Linked DNA regions of Chlorobaculum parvum NCIB 8327. The protein of the gene in region 2 interacts with the protein of the main gene of each other region in a pairwise test. Links are inferred from orthologs where the notes say so. Each region holds a gene or a part of one and is shown on either strand. Other genes may lie near its edges.

Region 1 (2,909 bases), 1.3 Mb from region 2 along the record:
ACAAGCAGCGCGACATCACCAAGCTGAATCGCGAGCTACGCCGCAACAGCAAGTCGCTCATTACTATCGAGCCAGCGCTGCAGGCAACCTCGCATCCGGTGTTACTGGGTATTACCAGCGCCGCCTTGCAGACCGAAAGCGTCATCTCTGCAGCCTCTTTCCAGGAGACCACCAAGGTGCTGACCGATGCAGCCGTGGCTGGCAAGGTCGATCATCTCGCCGGTCTGAAAGAGAATGTTATTGTTGGTAAGCTTATTCCTGCCGGTACCGGATTGCGCAAATACCGCTCAATCAGGCTTCAGTCCAACGAACCTGAAGAGGTCGACGTCATTGAGTCAGCTTCGACTGGAGATGCAGAGGAGGAGAACTAACTGGTAAAGCTGCTTTTAGCTTACGTTATTTCCTGATTACAAAGCCATCCAGCCTATAACGGGCTGGGTGGCTTTTTTGTCAAGTGCTCTTTGTAACGACATCGATTATTCCCTGAGAGGTGCCAGGTAATCTTTCGGATGCGGAAGTACTATTGTTCAGAGATAATGCTGGACGTGCAATAAATGGGATCACTTTTGAGGGAGAGGAGTGTAATGTGTGAGTGCCGTTGGTTCTACAAATGTTGTCTTAGTTTATGTCACAGTTGTAAGCAATGCAATAGCTTTTGAGACCGGAGAAGCTTTTTCGCACATTCTTCTGTTTCACAAAGAGGGGTCAGCAGGGTCAGTGTCTTATCAGTTTGTTGTTGATTTGAAACGGCGGAAAAACGAAAGCCCTGCAAACCATCGAGGTCGCAGGGCTTTACTGTTACGAGCCAGAGCGCTCTGTCGAGAGCGCTTAGTGCTTTTCGTAGCGGAAGCTGTCGAGGAAGCTGGTGTCGAACTCGCCACTCCTGAAGACCGGGTCGTGCATGACCTGCTTGTGGAACGGAATGGTAGTCTTGATGCCCATCACGATGAACTCGTCGAGCGCTCTCGACATGCGGGCGATCGCTTCGTCGCGGGTGTGCGCGGTGACGATGAGTTTGCCGATCATGGAGTCGTAGTTCGACGGCACCACGTAGCTTGCGTAGCAGTGGGAGTCGATTCTGACGCCCGGCCCGCCCGGAGTGTGGAACACCTGCACCTCGCCCGGCGACGGCCTGAACATGTGCTCGGGATCTTCGGCGTTGATGCGGCACTCGATGGAGTGGCCGCGTGGCTCAAACACTTTGCCTTCGAGACTTCCACCAGCGGCGATGCGAATCTGCTCCTTGACCAGATCGACATCGTAGCGCTGCTCGGTCACGGGATGCTCCACCTGGATGCGGGTGTTCATCTCCATGAAGTAGAAGTTCTTGTGCTTGTCGAGCAGGAACTCGATGGTGCCGGCGCCTTCGTAGTTGATCGCCTTGGCGGCGGCCACGGCTGCTTCGCCCATCTTCGTGCGCAGGGCTTCATCGACCACCGGTGAGGGGGTCTCCTCGATCAGCTTCTGGTGGCGGCGCTGCACGGTGCAGTCGCGCTCGCCGAGGTGCAGCACGTTGCCGTGCTGGTCGGCCAGAATCTGAATTTCGATGTGACGAGGATTTTCAAGGAACTTTTCGATATAGACGCCGCTGTTGCCGAACGCCATGCCGGCTTCGCTCTGCGCGGTCTTGAGGTTTTTTTCGAGCTGGCTCTCTTCATGCACCACTCTCATACCCTTGCCGCCGCCACCGGCAGTCGGCTTGATGATGACCGGGTAGCCAATTCTTTTGGCGGTTTCGATTGCGTGACCGACATCCTCGACCAAGCCTTCGCTACCGGGCACCACCGGCACGCCGGCGGCGATCATGGTCGATTTGGCGGTGTTCTTGTCGCCCATCCGGTTGATCATGTCAGCCGATGGGCCGATGAACTTGATATTCGAGGAGTGGCAGACTTCTGAAAAATCGGCGTTCTCGGCAAGGAAGCCGTAACCGGGATGAATGGCGTCAGCGTTGGTGACTTCGGCAGCCGCGATAATGCGCGGGATGTTGAGGTAGCTTTCACGCGAAAGGGGCGGGCCGATGCAGACCGCTTCGTCTGCATACTTGACATGAAGAGAATCGACATCGGCGGTCGAATAGACGGCGACGGTGCAAATGCCCATCTCCCGGCAGGTGTGCATGACCCTTAAGGCGATCTCTCCACGGTTAGCTATGAGTATTTTTTTGAACAAGGTGCAGTACTGGTTGAAAGTTATGGCTTGATTCGGAACAGGACCTGATTGTATTCGACAGGCTGACCGTTTTCAACGAGAATTTCGGCGATGGTTCCGGAACCCTCTGCCTCGATCTCGTTCATGAGCTTCATGGCTTCGATGATGCACAGTACATCGCCAGCCTTGACCTTGTCGCCTTCATTGACAAATGCCTCGGCGTCCGGGGAAGGCGAACGGTAGAACGTGCCCACAATCGGAGAGTGAATGTCAATGAGATCCCCGGCGGCGGCTGGCGCGGCAGAAGCCGGAGCTGGCTGTTCCTGCACGGCTGCAGGTTGTGGCACGGACGGCGCTGCCTGAACGGGTTGCGCCATGGCAGGGGCGGTCGGCAATACAGCCTGGGCTTTCGAGTTGTTTCGTCTCAGCGTGATTTCGGACTCGCCGTTCTTGATGACGACTTCATCAAGAGACGAACCGTTGACAATCTCGATAAGCTGCTGGATTTCCTTGAGGTTCATGAGTGTGGTCTTAAGATTTTTACGCGCAATTCGGTTATGACTGGCAAGTTAATCACTTTTTAACTCTATCCATGTACTCGCCGCTCCGGGTGTCGATGCGGATGATGCTGCCGGTCTGGATAAACATGGGCACGTTCACCTCGGCACCGGTTTCGACGATGGCCGGCTTGGTGCCGCTGGTGGCGCGGTCATCCTTGCTTGCAGGGTTGGTTTCGGTAACCTCCAGTTCAACGAAGG
Region 2 (16,861 bases):
GGCAAAGCAGCAGTTGGGCTCGATGCATGGGCCCACAGAGGGGTATGGTTCGGAGATTCTTGATTTGACCTCGTTGCTCTGGTGTTCGATTGACAACGACGACTCGCGTGATCTGGACCAGATTACCGCCTGTGAGGTGCTGGATGATTCCTCCACCATCATTTATGTGGCTATCGCTGACGTCGATACGCTGGTGAAAAAAGGCTCGCCGATCGATGGCCACGCACGGACAAATACCACCTCCGTCTATACGTCAGCTAAAGTCTTTCCGATGCTGCCCTTGCGTCTTTCCACCGACCTGACCTCCCTCAATCCCGATCAGAACCGGCTGGCCATCGTCACCATCATGAAAATCGGCCCTGATGGCGAGTTGATCAACTCGACGGTCGAGCGCGCATGGGTGAGGAACAAGGCTCAACTCGCGTATGATTCTGTCTCGGCTTGGATCGATGGTAAAGACGAGCTGCCTGCGGCTGCAAAGGCCGTTCCGGGGATGGATGAGCAGTTGCGCCGTCAGGATGCTGTGGCGCAAAAATTACGGTTGCAACGGCATGCGAAAGGTTCTCTGGAATTCGAGACCTTTCAGCCTCGCGCCGTGTTCGAAGGGGATCGCGTTGTTGGCATCACTCAGCAGGAGAAGAACCGGGCGCGACAACTGATCGAGGAGTTCATGATTGCCACCAACGCCTGCACCGCCGATTTTCTTGCTGAAAAGGGTGTTGCGTCGATTCGTCGGGTGGTAAAGTCGCCTGAGCGATGGAAGCGCATTGTGGAGGTGGCCAAGGAGTACGGCTATTCGCTGCCCGGTGAGCCCGACGGAAAAGCGCTCGAAAAATTCCTAGCCGTGAGGCACAAGGCCGATCCATTGCGTTTCCCTGACCTTTCGCTCACCATCATCAAGCTTATGGGAGCAGGAGAGTACGTCGTGGAATTTCCGGGGCAGAAACCCATCGGGCACTTTGGCCTTGCCGAGCGCGATTACACTCACTCGACGGCACCGAACAGACGCTATCCCGATCTGATTACCCTGAGAATGACCAAGGCTTTTCTGGCCAACTGCCCGTCCCCGTATGGCGTTGACGAGCTTGAAGAGTTGGCGGTTCATTGCACCCGCCAGGAGGATGCGGCCCGCAAGGTGGAGCGTCGCGTACGCAAGTCTGAAGCCGCGTTACTTCTGGGAACCATGATCGGTCAGCACTTCGACGCTGTTGTCTCCGGTCATTCGGAGCGGGGCACGTGGGTGAGGATCCTGACGCCGCCAGCCGAGGGGCGTCTGGTCAGAACTTACGGGAAAGTCAGCGTTGGTAAAAAGATCAAGGTAAAGCTTGTTTTGGCCGATGTCGAACAGGGGTTCATTGATTTTGAAAGGATATGACAACCGGTCATGGTCATTCGCATAACCGGTTGTCAAAAGACAGCTTACCACTCTGAAGAATGTAACCCGACGATCTCCTTGTACGCAATCGCGGCCGCGCAGGAGGTTACCGGTGCGCTGATCAGGAGGCCGACGCCGAGGGCAAGGATACCAAGCACATTGATGAGTGCGAGCACAAGGGCAAAGACGAAAAAGGCGAACCAGTTTTTCGTGATGATCTTTCTGCTGGTTTCCATCGCCTGCCAGAACTCCATCCGGTGATCGATGATGAGAAAGGTGGTCAACATGTAGCCGATAGCAAGATAGATGCCGGGAATGATGAGCAGCATGAACCCGACCGAGACAATGATGCCGCTTGCCAGTCCGGCAAGAAAAAGCGGCAGGAAGTAGTTGAAGCCTCTGAAAAAGTCGCTGAACTGGAGCGACTGGCCGTTTATGAGCCTGAACGCGGCGATACTGTAGCCGGCATAGAGCGGCGCGGCGAGAGCTGAAAAGAGCAGTGAGCCGAGCGCTTCCAGTTTCGCACTGGCAAGTGATATCGCAAAGACGAGCAGGGTGAAGCCGACGAATTCGCCGACGTGCTCCTTAAACATTTCCCAACCTTTCTGCACGTAATCCGAGGTGTTGACCTCATAGCCATTCTCAATGAGCTGCCCGAAAAGCGCAGGATCGACTTTCTGCCCAAAATCAAATGCTGCCATGATTCCTCCAGGGTTTCCTTGTGTTCAATTGATGTCAATACTATGATCCATTGAAAGGTAGCCAAGGTTGACGAAATCTCAAGGTATAGTTGAAACGTGCAGGGGTGATTTTACGTATTGTCTACCATTATTTCGATGTTGCTACATTTGTCTGAACTTGAGAGCGCTGAATAGGGTATTGGGGAGGGTCTCTGAGGCGACCGATATTGCAGACACAGCCTTGCGCCGTATATTGCTGCACGTGGCTCGATTTGCAGCGTAAACGATTTTTGATGAAAATATTCGATCGATACATTCTCAAGACGCATCTCGGCACCTTCTTTTTTGCGTTTGTCACCATCATGTCGGTGTTCATTCTGTCGTTCGTGACCAAGTTTCTGGAACGGCTGATCGGCAAGGGACTTGATTTCGGTATCATCGCCGAGGTGGTGCTGTTGCAGTCGGCATGGATGGTCGGGTTTGCCGTGCCGATGGCCGTGCTGGTGACCACCGTGATGGCGTTCGGCGTGCTGACCAACAGCTCCGAGCTGACCGTGATGCGCGCAGGTGGCATTTCGATCTATCGACTCGTTGCGCCGGTGCTGCTGGCCGCACTCGCTCTTTCGCTGATGATGGAGCGGTACAACAATGTGCTGATGCCCGAAGCCAACTATCGGGCCAACGCGCTTTTTGCCGATATCACCCGCCTGAAACCGGCGCTGGGGCTCGACAAGAACGCCTTTTCGGATATGATCAAGGGCTACTCCATCATGGCGCGTGATGTTGATAACAAAACCGGCGAGCTTCGTGACATTGTGCTTTACGATCGCGCCCAGCCCGATGTGCGCACGGTCATTCTGGCCGCCAGGGGCAAAATCGAGTTCACGCCCGACAATACTCACCTTGTGCTGACGCTTGAAGATGGGCAGATTCACGAGCTTCGGCTGCCTGCAATGGATCGTTACCGCACCATGTCGTTTTCGAAGAACCGCTATGTGTTCGACGCGACCGGTTACGATTTCGAACGTTCGGACGAAGGCCGCCGCCGTGGTGGTAAGGAGCTTTCAGCGTCTGATCTGCTGGCCGTAGCGCAGGAGTTTCGGCAGAAGGGAGATGCGGCAGAGCGCTCGGCGGTCAAGGGGGTAGATGAGCTGAAAGCTGCGGTTGAAAGGATTCGGAGCAGTCATGACAGCTCCGGATCAGAGCCTGCGGTGCTGCCGCCAGTCGTGCCTGGCCGGGCTACCGAAGCCGTGGATGCGATGCTCGGCGGCCTGAATGTTCAGCTTAAACAAATGCAGCAGCATCGAGAAGACTACCGCAAATACATGATCGAGTACCACAAAAAGTACTCGCTGGCGTTTGCCTGCCTCGTGTTCGCGATGGTTGGCGCACCCCTCGGTGTAATGGCCCGTCGAGGCGGATTTGGTGCGGGCGCGGCCTTGTCGCTCTTCTTTTTTGTGCTTTACTGGGTGCTGATGATTGGTGGTGAAAAGATTGCCGATCAGGGGCTGCTATCACCGGCGGTCAGCGTCTGGCTACCCAATGCGATTCTGACCTGCGCCGGGCTCTTCATGCTTTACCGCCTGAGCCATTCGGTCAACGCATCCGCGCGCTGACCGCGGGGTTAGCTTGACGGTCAACGCAAGGTTGCTGTCTTGATGGCGCGCTTATTGCCGTTTTCATCCACGCTCACGAAGGTGATCCGCGTCGTGAACACCAGCTCCTTCTCGCCAGTGGCGATCTCTTCGCGGGTGACATCCACAACATACTCGACTGAAGTTGTGCCGACGTGGTTTTTCTTCGATTCGAAACAAAGGATCGTGCCCTGCCGGATGCTTTTCTTGAACTTGATATTGTCCATGCCGACCGTCACGAAGTTGCAGCCGGGGTAGTCGAGCGTAACGGCGATATAGCTGACCTCGTCGATCCATTTGAGCAGATTTCCGCCGAACAGGAACCCGTAATGGTTCAGGTGTTCCGGCATGACGAGCTTGTGCGTTTCCATAAGTGTATTGATAAGAATTTTTTAAGTGCGGCCACCCGGTCGTCCTGGGTTTACTGTGGTAACAGGAACAATGTAGATTTTCAAGTACAAAGTTCCGTGCTTGCGCGGTTCCAGGCAACCGCAAGGGATCCCCCTACATTTTCAACCATCAACGATCAGTTGCCAACTATTTTTCACTCCTTCATCGGCTTCACCATCACGACCTTTTCGCGCTCGAGAATGACGCTGCCGGGACTTTTGCGGTCTTTTTTGACATACTTCTTTTCGGTGTACATCACCGGGACCAGTTCGGAGTGTTTGGCCGAGGAGTGCCAAGCGGCGATTTCGGCGGCGCGTTGAATTTCTGACAGGTTGTGCATGCCTGCGCCTTTGAGCACGCAGTGCGAGCCGGAGGCTCCGCGGGCGTGGAGCCAGATGTCGTTGGGTTTGGCGAAGCCGAAGGTGAGCTTTTCGTTGTTCGCGGCGCTTTTGCCGATGTAGAGGTTGATGTTGGGGCCAAGCGGAATGGCGCGGAACGGGTGCTTTTTTTCCTGCTTCCGGTGCTGGTCCTTGTCGGATTTGCTGCCGGAGGTTTCAAGCAGCCTTCGCAGGCTTTCCGGCGAACCGGTAGCGTGGTCAAGCGCTTGGAGTTTCTGCCGCAGATCGTCGAGCTCCCTGTTGAGTTCGGCGTGGCGGAGCTTGTTGGCTTGGATGCGTTTGCGATTTTTCGTCGCCTGCGTGAAGTACCAGGCGGCGTTTTCCTGAAGGTTGATGCGTGGCTTGAGCGGAATCGTCACGTCAGACGAGCCGGGGTCAAAGAGGTTCGGCACCGTGATCGAGTCGCCGGAAGGCTCCGCGGTTCCGATTGCGCCGGTCAGCAGGTGGCCGTAGGTTTCGTACTGTTGCGCAAGCTCTTCCGGATCGTGCTTGTCGGCCGAGGCCAGCTCTTTTTCGATCTTGCCGATTTTTGCGCTCAGCTCCCGTTTCACTGAGGTCACCTTTTCCTGCTGGCGCAGGTGGCGGTACATTTTGCGGCTGTAGTGGTTGATCGCGTCGAGCACGCTCTCGAAGGGCGTGAATGGCCCGTCGTCGAGCGGCTCAAACAGCGAGAAGCGCGGCGGCTCGCCGAGGCGTTCGATGACGCACGGAGCAGGGGAGGTCAGGTCGTAAAAGAGCGCGACGAAAGTCCGATGGAGCTGCTCCGGCTCTTTGCTTTCCGCCACGTCGAGCAGTCGCCGCACCAGCTTGCGATCAAAGCCTGGCAGCGCTGTCAGCAATCGCCGGTCGAGTGGTTCGTCCTCTCCTGCCTCTTTTAGTTTTCGCACAAACAGTTCTGGATCGTTGGCGAGAGTTTCCAGCGCTCTGAAGTACGGTATGTCAGCGCTTGTCTCCTCAAACGGTGTATTTTCCAGTTTCCGTCCCTCCTTGAAGGTCTCGACGATCTTGCCGTCGCGCACCAGCAGCACGTTGGTTTCGGCGCTGAACATGCGCAGCACGATGGCGTGGCCATCGTCCAGCTCAAAGCTGATCTGCCGGTCGGCGGGCGAGATCGCTACGCCTGTGACCTGCCGCTCATACACCTCCTTCATGAGCCCGGCTGTGTTGCGGCGTTTGCGGTTCAGCCCTTCCTGCATGTGCAGCGAAAAGTGCGGCGAGCGCACCGTGACGACGAGCTGCTCGTGTCGGCCGTCCGGGGTGACGAAGGCCAGCATGACCTCGTTTTTCTGCTGCGAGTGAATCTCGAACAGGTAGCCGCCTGCCAGCCGTTCATGCAGCTCGTCGGCGATATGGTAGAGGGTGAAATAACTTCTGAGCATGTCTGAAAAATCGATCTCGCAAATTGTTGCCAAGCAAGAAGATGAGGGAGAAGGCTCAGCCGTTCAAAAATATTGCGCAGCCGCTTTCTTTACTCTATTTTCCTGAAACAATCTAAAAAGAAGATAACTATGCAGGAAGAAAGCAAAAGCGGTTGTGGTTGCAGTTCGCGAGGCGAAAATGGCGCTGGTGAGCAGGCGCGGCTCGGGTGGCACGAATATTTCATGTGCGTAGCGCACCTCATTTCACGCCGGGCGACCTGCACGCGGGGGCACATCGGTGCGGTGATCGTGCGCGACAACAACATCCTCTCGACCGGCTACAACGGCGCGCCTTCCGGACTGCCGCACTGCAACGAGACCAACTGCAAAATCTACCGCAGTACCCATCCCGACGGCACCGTCGAGGAGAACTGCGTCAACACGATTCACGCCGAAATCAACGCCATCGCACAGGCCGCCAAGCACGGTGTATCGATAAAAGATGCCGATATTTACATCACCGCCAGCCCCTGCATCCACTGCCTGAAGGTGCTCATTAACGTGGGCATCAAAACCATTTATTACGACAAGCCCTACAAGATCGAGCACATCGCCGAGCTGTTGCGCCTGTCGGGTATCAAGCTGGTGCAGGTGCACGCCGAAAACTGCTGAAGGGGGACGGCGCGATGAATCCAAATGTGGGGATGCGTCCGGAGGACGAAGGCCACATGCGGCGATGCCTTGAACTGGCCGAGCGCGGCGCGGGCAGCGTGAGTCCGAATCCGATGGTCGGTTCGGTGATCGTCCATGACGGGCGTGTCATCGGCGAGGGGTGGCACCAGAAGTACGGTGGGCCGCACGCCGAGCCGCACGCCATCGCGTCGGTCGAGGATGAGGCGCTGCTCCGGCAATCGACGCTGTACGTCAATCTGGAGCCGTGTTCGCACCACGGCAAGACGCCGCCGTGCGCCGACCTGATCGTTGAAAAGTGCATTCCGCGCGTTGTCGTTGGTTGCCTCGACCCGCACAAGAAAGTGGCTGGCAAAGGGATTGCCCGGCTCCGGGAGGCGGGCGTCGAAGTGACGGTTGGCGTACTCGAAGCGGAGTCGGAGCGGCTCAACGAGGCGTTCATGACCTCGCATCGCAAGGGCCGACCGTTTGTGGCGCTCAAGACAGCGCAAACGCTCGACGGGCGTATCGCCACCTCGCTTGGCGCGTCGAAGTGGATCACCGGCGAAGCGTCGAGGTGCGAGGTGCACCGGCTGCGATGCGCGTATGACGCCGTGCTGTGCGGCGCTTCGACTGCGCTGGCCGATGACGCCGAGCTGACCGTTCGCTTCTGCGCTGGCCGCCAACCGCTTCGCGTGCTGCTCGATCCCCGGCTTCAGGTGCCGCACGAGTTCCGGATTTTTAACGATGCGGCCAAAACGCTTGTCTTCGCACTTCGAGATGAGGCTGAGCCTGTGTTGGTCAGCCAGCTCGAAGCACGAGGCGTCGAGGTGGTTCTAATCGGCCAGTCTGAAGGCACCCTCGATCTCGCGCAGGTGTTTGCGGAGCTGCACCGTCGGCGGGTGCTCTCGGTGATGGTCGAAGGCGGCAGCCGGTTGTCGGCCGCGATGGTCAGGTCTGGAATCGTGGACAAGTACTACGTGTTCATTGCTCCGAAACTCTTTGGTGACGATGGGTTGCCCTCATTCGGGCCACTCGACGTCATTCGTCCCGACATGGCCACAAAGCTCAGTTTCACGCGAGTCGAGAGGTTCGGCGAAGACCTGCTGGTCGAAGCCTATCCGGTACGCTGATGGCAGGATTTTTTCAAACGTAACGGCAACAACAATCGAGAGAGTGTAAACGCTTTTTCCGGAGGATTCATGAAGAACGACGATCTTGGTAAACTGATTCTGCGTTTGTGCGTCGGGGGGCTTATGCTCTTTCACGGCGTGCACAAGCTGATCTATGGCTACAGCTTTATCATCTCGAAGCTCAAAGATGCGCATTTGCCCTGGCTGCTGGTTCTGGGCGTGCCTGTCGGCGAGGTGGTGGCTCCGTTGCTCATCGTGTTGGGGCTTTACACCCGGCCTGCCGCGCTCATTCAGGCTTTCCTGATGGGCATGGCTGTCTGGCTCGTCCACATGGGCCAGCTCGCCTCGCTTGGTCCGCACGGTGGCTACGCACTCGAACTTCAGGCCTTCTACTTCTTTGGTGCTCTTGCCGTGGCTTTTCTCGGCGCGGGTCGTTACGGCGTCGCGAAGCCGGGTAAATGGAACTGAGCAGGGCCTTCCCTTTTTCCACCCGCTGCGATTGATTGCCATTCCGTCCGAGCCCCTCTCAGGACGGGATGGCTTTCTTTTTTTTGCGGTTTCGCATCAGATCAACTTACCAGACATACGACAAGTGAATGGCCACGTTATTCACGAGTGAAACGGTGATCGATGCTTGATTGCGCAGGAGCAGGGGAATCGGTGGGCATTTGCGTTATATTGAATCCTTTTTTAGCGCTAAACAGGATGGGGCATGGTTCTTCTGACGGTCGAGGGGATTGGCAAGACGTACGGGTTGAAAACGCTGTTCACGGATGTGTCGTTCGGCATCGATGACCGCGACAAGGTGGGCATCATCGGCGCGAACGGCAGTGGCAAGAGTACGCTGATGAAAATTCTGGCCGGCAGCGAGACGCCCGACACCGGGAGGGTGATGGTGTCGAAGGAAAAGAAAATCTCCTACCTGCCGCAGGTCTCGCCGTACGACGCGGACGATACCGTGCTCGAAGCGGTGCTGAAGTCGGGCGATAAAGTCATGGCGCTGATCTGCGAGTACGAACTGGCTCTTGAGGCGCTCGACCATGCAGACGGTGACCAGACCGCGCTGATCGAGAAGGTGACGCACCTGTCGCATGAACTCGACGTGAAGGGCGCGTGGGAGCTGGAGTCGAACGCCAAGGCGGTGCTCGGCAAGCTCGGCCTGAACGATCTGACGGCGAAAATGGGCACGCTCTCCGGCGGCCAGCGCAAGCGCGTCGCGCTCGCCCACGCCCTTGTGGTGCCGAGCGACGCGCTGATTCTCGACGAGCCGACCAACCACCTCGATGCCGACAGCGTCGAGTGGCTCGAAAGCTACATCCGCCGCTACGCCGGGGCGGTGATTCTCATCACGCACGACCGCTACTTCCTCGACCGCGTTGCCACCCGTATGATCGAACTGGACGGCAAAACGGCCAAAACCTACACCGGCGGCTACGCGAGCTACCTCGTTCAGAAGGAGGAAGAGGAGGCGCAGGAGATTCGCGACGAGTGCAAGCGCAACGCACTCGCCAAGCAGGAACTCGAATGGATGCGCACCGGCGCTAAGGCCCGCACCACCAAACAGAAAGCGCGCTTGCAGCGAGCCGAAACGCTGGTCTATGCGCCGAAAAAAGAGCAGAAACAGGAGATGGAGATCGGCTTCGGCGCGGAACGGCTCGGCAACAAGATCGTCGAGTTTCACGACGTCTCGAAATCGTGGGGCGAGAAGAAGCTGCTTCGCTCGTTCGACTACCTGCTCGAAAAGGGCGACCGCATCGGCATCATCGGCCCGAACGGTTCCGGCAAGACCACGCTGCTCGAAATGATCGCCGGACGCACGAAGCCCGACAGCGGGCGCATCGAGATCGGCCCGACGGTCAAAATCGGCTACTACGATCAGGAAAGCCGTTACCTCGACGACGAAAAGCGCGTCATCGAGTACATCAAGGAGGAGGCCGAGCAGATCAAAACGAAGGACGGCACGCTGGTCTCGGCGGCCAAAATGCTTGAACGGTTCCTCTTCGCCCCGTCGGCGCAGTACAATCCCATCGGCAACCTCTCCGGCGGCGAGCGGCGGCGGCTCTACCTGCTGCGTCAGCTCATCGGAGCACCGAACGTGCTCCTGCTCGACGAGCCGACCAACGACCTCGACATCCCCACCCTGCGCGTGCTCGAAGACTACCTCGACACCTTTCCGGGGTGCCTCGTCGTCGTCAGCCACGACCGCTACTTCCTCGACCGCACCGTCGAGCACATTTTCGCCTTCGAGGGCGACGGCATTGTGCGCCGCTATCCAGGCAACTACAGCGTCTATCTCGAAATGAAAGCCGCCACCGCTGCCGAAGAGCAGGCCGCCAAGCCCAAGCCCGCGCCCGCCGCAAAACCCGCGTCCGAGTCGCCGAAGCCGACATCATCGCCCAAGCAGCGCAAACTCAACAGCAAGGAGAAGCGCGAACTTGAGCAACTCGAGCAGGCCATCGCCGAAGCCGAAGAGCGTCAGGAAGCGATCAACGCCGAACTCTCCGCCGCCGGTTCTGACTTCGAGGCGGTACAAAGGCTGGGTGACGAACTGCACAAGATTCAGGAGAAGCTCGAAAGCGACATGGAGCGCTGGGGCGAGTTGGCAGAGCTGGCGTGACGGGAAGCGTGGACGGCGTGGACGGGAAATGAAACGGTGTCGTAGGGGCGAACCTGTGTGTTCGCCCTTGCGGGAGATTACCGGGAATTTGTAGGGGCAACCCTTGCGGTTGCCCATTTGGGAATGCCGAAGAATATCGCGCTTAACAAAATCAGCACCCTGCGCTGTATCGTCGTCTTTTCTTACTCCCAATCGTCCTTTAAGACCCATTCTTCGCACAAAACGCACAACCCGCCATGATCTCGACAATCAACACTCGCCTCGAAGCGCTCGCTGACTTGCCTACGGCGGCAATTCTTCGAGGCTTTTTCAAGACCGGCCCCGGCGAGTATGGCGAGGGCGACCGGTTTCGCGGGATTCGCGTGCCGGTGTTGCGTAAACTTTGCCGGGAGTTCCGGCACGCGGGCATCGAGGTGATCTCAGAGCTGCTCGAATCGCCGTGGCATGAAGACCGGATGCTTGCTTTGTTGCTGCTCATGGAGCGCTATCGCGCGTCGAGCGAAAGCGGCAGGGAAGAGCTGTACGACTTCTACTGCTCACGAAGCGACCGCGTCAACAACTGGGATCTGGTCGATGTCTCTTGCCCGCACATCGTCGGCCGCCACCTGCAGACCCGCGATCGCTCGCCGCTCTACCGCTTCGTCGAGTCCTCGAATCTCTGGGAGCGCCGCATCGCCATCGTTTCCACCTTTCACTTTATCCGCGACAACAATTTTACCGATACTCTCATTCTCGCCGAACGCCTGCTCGCCGACCCCGAAGAGCTGCTCCACAAAGCCACCGGGTGGATGCTCCGTGAAGTCGGCAAGCGCGATCAGCCCCAGCTCGAAGCCTTCCTCGAAGAGTATGCCACAGTCATGCCGCGCACCATGCTTCGGTATGCTATCGAGCGTTTTCCAGAGGAGGAGCGGCTGGCCTATCTGAAAAAGCGCTAAGTGCCGAGCAGCGAGAGGATGGTTCTTTTTACAGGGGAACTTTTATGACTTCTTACGCTGTTTAAATAAAACAGTGAGCAGTAGAAAGCCTGACGTGGCTCTAAGAACTTGTTCGTAAATAAGATGCTCTTTGCTGGAGCCATTGATTGTGTCCATTTTTATTGAGCAAAACCGTATAAAAAACGAACTCATAGCGACTGGAGTTGTTCCTGATAGAGTTCTGTAGCACCATCAAATTTATTTACGAACAAGATCTAAGTATCTGACCACTTACGTCATATCTCTTACTTGAACTTGTGCCATCCACAGTTCCGTATCAAATGAACAAGTCATTTGATACAATCAGTACCCAGTACATTATTGTTTAATCGCTTGCGCAACAATGAGTTATTTGTTGAGGCAGGAGGTGTTTATCGTCTTTTTCATAGGGCGCCTCGAAACGTGATTATTGCTTTTTATTACTGCATTTTTTTGTTTGCTCGCTGTTGTTCAGTCCGCTTCACTCTCGTCGATCAGATGCGGGCATAACGATTTTTCAATGAAAACAAAGGGACGGTGTAAAATGCTTGAGACCATTGCCATCATATTGATAATCCTCTGGCTGCTTGGATTGGTAACCTCTTACACCATGGGAGGGCTGATTCATATACTTCTCGTTATTGCGATCGTGGTGATTGTGATTCGTCTCATTCAAGGACGACGGATTTTGTGATGTGATGACTGAATTCAGCAAAGCAGGTCGTTGCATCAGCAGGTCAGCCACTGGTATGAGCGCGATCGGCGTGATGAGAAGAGAATGAGGCATTACGCCGATCCTCCGAATCGAGATGAAAAACGATAGTGGACTGTGTGTGATGAGGGATTGTTGGCTGATGGAGCGATCTGGAAAGTTTTTGATAAAAAACATGTTAGCAGGAGATGATAATGAGAAAAAGTATTTGTCTTGCAACAGCAAGCGTCGTGATGGCATTCGTAAGTTTTACTGCAAATGCCAACAATGCACAGGCTATGTCGAACAGGAGAGGAGGTCCCTCCATTGTGATCAGTTCACACCCTGATTTTATCTACCTGACCGATCAGGGATTTTCAATATCTGTAGGCAGCCCCTATGATATTATCAGCTACGACAACCTGTATTACCTCTACCAGGATGGCGGCTGGTACAGATCACCTGATTACCGGGGGCCATGGGTATATATCAAGGAGAGCAGGTTGCCAGACCGGATAAGACGTCATCGCATCGAGGATATACGCAGATACCGCGACGTCGAGTACAGGAGACACGACAACCGGAATAACATGGATCAGCGACGCAACGATAACCGGAATAATATGGATCAGCGACGCGACGACAACCGGAGGTAGCGCCGGGACGAAATACGCTTGTAACTGTTACAGATTGCAAGCGTATTTCGCCCTGCTCTGAGGCGATAAACAGATTTGGTTTGCAAGTCCCATGACGTCAATGAAAGGGCAAGTTTTGATGGGAAAAAGGTTAACGGAAGAATCACCATGAAAAAGTACATAGGGTTGAGTGCTGTCATTGCGGGAATGCTTCTTGGTGTTCCATCGGTCAATGCACCAGCGGCAGTCCATACGACATAATCTACTACGGGAACCGCTACTATTTGTACCATGCCGGTCGCTGGTACCGTTCCTATAGTTATCGCGGGCCGTGGTTTTTCATCCAGAACGCCCGGATTCCTTTAAGGATAAGAAGACACCGCTGGGAGGATATTCGCAGGTACCGCGACATAGAGTATCGTCGGTCTGACTGGCGAAATAACAGGTATCAACGCAACGATGATGGCCGAAGGAGATTACTCGAGAAAAAGTACAAGGCACCAGAGGGCAGGCAGCTCCAGGAACAACCAAACAGAATTCCAGAGGGTCGGAAGGTCTCGGAGCCGTCAAGAAAGAGTGATGACAAAGATGGGAAAAAAGGCGAGAACGATAAACGAGCAGATTAGGGGAAGGGAAAGAGAGCTTTATTCTATGTATAGCATAACGTTAGCCGATGGAGGAACCATGATTGATGTGAAAAAAATGCCAATTGACTTGATGGATGATATATATAGTCTTGCTTATTGGATGACAAGCTCTGAAAAATCTGCGAGTGATCTTTTAAACAGGGTATATCTGAATGTCGATATTGAAAGCTCTGAAAAAGAGGTTATCAAAATGTTCAGAAACTGTTATTTCGATAGTATTGGAGTTGAACTTATTTCCGGTTTTACGAATAATCTGTACCGAGCAGAAAATAATTTTACGCAATCATTTTTGCGATGGTTTGAGGATATAAAGCTCTCGGTTCTGCTGTCTGAGATATCCTGCCTTAAACATCGTGATATTTCTGAAATAACAGGAGAGTCTCTCGAAACAATAAGAATGTGGTTATCCTGGGGGCGCAAACAGGTCGGCAATGGCAATCTGTTTAATTATTGTCCCTTGTCGAAAGCTGTGGGCTTCTGAAACAAAGGTTACTATAGACTTATTTTGTGTGTCTCAGGAATGATGGTGCAATGAATGGCAATTAAAAGAATAAAGGAGAATTGTGATGAACACGAAAGATGCCTACAAACAAAAGGCTGAAGCAGAACTGGAGATCGCGCACGCCAGAGTCGCTGAATTCAAGGCCAAAGCGAAGAATTTTACTGCCGATACTCGTATCAAATATGCCAAACATCTCGACGAGCTTGAGCATGGTGTTGAAACGGCAAAGGCCAGGTTGAAGGAATTGGGCGAGGCGGGAGAGGATGGTTGGGAAAAATTGAAGGATGGCGTTGAAAAGGCAATGAATGGATTACGCAAAGCCATTCATGATGTTGCGGAAAAGTTTAAGGATTGAGGATGATGCTTTGATTGGCAATAAAATAAACTAAAGGAGCTTATCATGAAAATCTATGCATTGTTGGTAATTATGTTGCTGGCAATTTTCGGATGCACAACAACATACAAAGGCTCAATAAAAGGATCATCCAATCAGGATGCCTCAAAAAGCAACAAAGATATCGTTGGTAATTCAAATGAAAATCCAACAAGGCCTTAGCTATTTATCAAGCGTTTTGAGGACGATGCTTATTGAGCGCAAAAGATTGAATGTTAGCAGCCAGGATTTATCGTTCGACTGCTGACATTCTAAATCTTCCTCCTAAAAGCATTGTATTTCATAGCCTTGAGATGAAGATTTCAAATACCTGATGACGTTGCTTTTCGAATCGCTGAACCAATCCATGACGGCGCCCTGTCAATGCCGTCCAGAATCACTATGGGGCTCAGTGAGGATGCCGTAGGTAACAAATACGAAACAATGTGCCTGTCGCTGATAGAAAGCTTGGCAGATGAGGTCTGACTTGCTGGTCAACGTCATGTTAAGCGGTTATTATAAAATTGTTTAGGTTATTGTGGCTTATAGTCATGACGCGTTACTTTTCTGAAGATAAAAGTCTACTTCGATGAACGTTCTGCTCATCTATCCTGAATTTCCAGATACGTTCTGGAGCTTTAAGCATGCGCTGAAATTTGTCGGCAAGAAAGCTGCTTTACCACCTCTTGGATTGCTAACCATAGCGTCGATGCTTCCTGAACAGTGGGGCCGAAAGCTTCTTGATCTCAATGTAAGTCCGCTTAAAGCAAAAGATCTTTTATGGGCTGATATGGTTTTTATCAGCGCAATGGCTGTTCAGCAGAAGTCTGCAAAGGAAGTGATTGAGCGATGCCATAATGTCGGCATAAAACTGGTTGCTGGTGGCCCATTGTTTACTGCCGGGTATGAACAATATCCGGATGTCGATCATTTCGTGTTAAATGAGGCAGAACTGACCTTTCCTCCTTTCCTTGAAGATATGAAACAAGGGTTGCCTGACAGAATCTATACCACGGATAAGTTTGCTGATATAACGAGCACACCGGCACCAGAGTGGCAACTGCTTGACATGGAAAAATATGCATCTATGGCCATACAGTTTTCAAGAGGATGTCCTTACCAGTGTGATTTTTGTAATATCACCGCCCTCCTGGGCCATAAAATACGCACCAAAACAAGCGCTCAAATTATCAGAGAGCTTGACGCTCTTCGTAAGCTTGGATGGAAAGGTACTGTTTTTTTTGTTGACGATAATTTCATTGCCAATAAATCGTATCTGAAAAAAGAGCTGCTTCCGCAACTGATCGCCTGGCGAAAGGCGAACTCACTGACAAATCAGTACTATACCGAATGTTCCATAAATCTGGCTGATGATCCGGAACTCATGGATCTCATGGTGCAGGCAGGCTTTAACCAGGTCTTTATTGGCATTGAAACACCTGATGATTCTGCCTTGAAGGCGTGTGGAAAACAGCACAATACTTCGAGAAATCTTCTTGACAACATCAGGCTGATTCAGCATGCCGGTCTGGAGGTCATGGGTGGGTTTATCGTCGGTTTTGACAGCGATACCCCTTCGATTTTTTCAAAACAAATCGAATTTATTCAGCAAAGCGGTATTGTGACTGCCATGGTAGGTATTCTGCAGGCATTGCCAGGTACGAAATTGTATGAACGGATGAAGCTCGAAGGCCGGCTGTTGAACAATTCAAGCGGCGACAATGCTGATGGCAATACCAATATCATACCCAAAATGGATTCCGAGCTTCTGCGAAAAGGCTATATGAAGATGATGCTCTATCTCTATGCGCCAAAGAACTACTACCAACGCATACGGACATTGATTAAGGAATACAAGGTACCGGAAATAAAAAACCGTATCAGGATATCCCAGTTTATGGCTTTTGTGCGTTCGGTAGTACTGCTTGGTGTTGTTGGAAAGGAGCGCGTTCAGTACTGGAGTATGTTGATCTGGACCATTGTACATCACCGCCGTGCACTGCCTCTTGCAATAACGCTGGCTATTTACGGTAATCATTTTCGCAAAGTTTCGCAGTTGTATATCAGGAAGGAAGATTCGCTGGTGAATCCGGTTTGATAATACACGGTAGTCATAATCACTCATTCGATAGACGGTGAACTCAGGATTTTCATTATCACGATCCATTGGATCATCAGGTCTCTTGTTAACTGGTCGTTTGCGTCTGGCAACGATCACGATTGTTGCTGTCATGCAACTCATATTTTCACTCTATCCGCGTCTATGCAAAGCAGAAGAGTTTCCTCAAGCACAGCCTTCAGAAGCTGCCAGGGAATACGAAAAACTGCTTGAAATTGATCTCTCAAAGATGCCGGATGGCGTTACCGGCATGAAAAGTACTGTTTACATCAACGCACTTCCTGTTACGGTATGGAAGGTTCTTACCGATTACAATAACCTCAAGCGTTATATCCCGAGAATGACGGAAAGTGATCTTGTTGAGGAAAATGGCGACTTGAAAGTGATTGCTTTAATCGGTGAGTTTCGAGTACTTTTTTTTAAAAAAACCATTCGATTATCAATCAACATGCATGAAACCTATCCTTCAAGAATCGATTATGAAAAAATTTCAGGTGATTTCGAAATCTACAGAGGCTCCTGGATACTTCAGGCCTATTCATCCAAAGGAACCATATTAACCTATAAATCAGAAATTAAACCTTCTTTTGTCGCACCAGACTTTATTTTTCAGGGCGTTCTTAAAAAAGACATGGTTGCAGGACTTACTGCACTAAAAGCAGAGGCGGAACGGTTGCAAGTGATTGA

Evidence for each region.
Region 1: the proteins of ribD (region 2) and accC interact in binary tests that used the Escherichia coli proteins (3 or more experiments, as listed by UniProt). The link is inferred for Chlorobaculum parvum NCIB 8327 from one-to-one orthologs.

Annotation. Positions count from the first base shown.
Region 1 is NC_011027.1:2,068,688-2,071,596, reverse strand. It holds accC (acetyl-CoA carboxylase biotin carboxylase subunit), read right to left. Parts: upstream 2,173-2,909; coding sequence 829-2,172; downstream 1-828. Other genes in the region: efp (elongation factor P), read right to left, coding at 2,725-2,909; accB (acetyl-CoA carboxylase biotin carboxyl carrier protein), read right to left, coding at 2,193-2,672; rpoC (DNA-directed RNA polymerase subunit beta'), read left to right, coding at 1-371. UniProt on the Escherichia coli protein: This protein is a component of the acetyl coenzyme A carboxylase complex; first, biotin carboxylase catalyzes the carboxylation of the carrier protein and then the transcarboxylase transfers the carboxyl group to form malonyl-CoA.
Region 2 is NC_011027.1:754,236-771,096, forward strand. What follows is about bases 5,655-8,579. They hold ribD (bifunctional diaminohydroxyphosphoribosylaminopyrimidine deaminase/5-amino-6-(5-phosphoribosylamino)uracil reductase RibD), read left to right. Parts: upstream 5,655-6,521; coding sequence 6,522-7,637; downstream 7,638-8,579. Other genes in these bases: CPAR_RS03640 (NFACT RNA binding domain-containing protein), read right to left, coding at 5,655-5,856; CPAR_RS03645 (deoxycytidylate deaminase), read left to right, coding at 5,986-6,507; CPAR_RS03655 (DoxX family protein), read left to right, coding at 7,707-8,105; CPAR_RS03660 (ABC-F family ATP-binding cassette domain-containing protein), read left to right, coding at 8,350-8,579. Also shown: CPAR_RS03620 (RNB domain-containing ribonuclease), read left to right, coding at 1-1,375; CPAR_RS03625 (hypothetical protein), read right to left, coding at 1,420-2,076; CPAR_RS03630 (LptF/LptG family permease), read left to right, coding at 2,349-3,671; CPAR_RS03635 (acyl-CoA thioesterase), read right to left, coding at 3,692-4,060; more of CPAR_RS03640, read right to left, coding at 4,234-5,654; more of CPAR_RS03660, read left to right, coding at 8,580-10,254; CPAR_RS03665 (DNA alkylation repair protein), read left to right, coding at 10,491-11,189; CPAR_RS10965 (lmo0937 family membrane protein), read left to right, coding at 11,752-11,901; CPAR_RS03670 (YXWGXW repeat-containing protein), read left to right, coding at 12,114-12,554; CPAR_RS03675 (hypothetical protein), read left to right, coding at 12,993-13,661; CPAR_RS03680 (sll1863 family stress response protein), read left to right, coding at 13,747-14,037; CPAR_RS11135 (hypothetical protein), read left to right, coding at 14,083-14,238; CPAR_RS03685 (B12-binding domain-containing radical SAM protein), read left to right, coding at 14,645-16,153; CPAR_RS03690 (SRPBCC family protein), read left to right, coding at 16,191-16,861. UniProt on the Escherichia coli protein: Converts 2,5-diamino-6-(ribosylamino)-4(3h)-pyrimidinone 5'-phosphate into 5-amino-6-(ribosylamino)-2,4(1h,3h)-pyrimidinedione 5'-phosphate.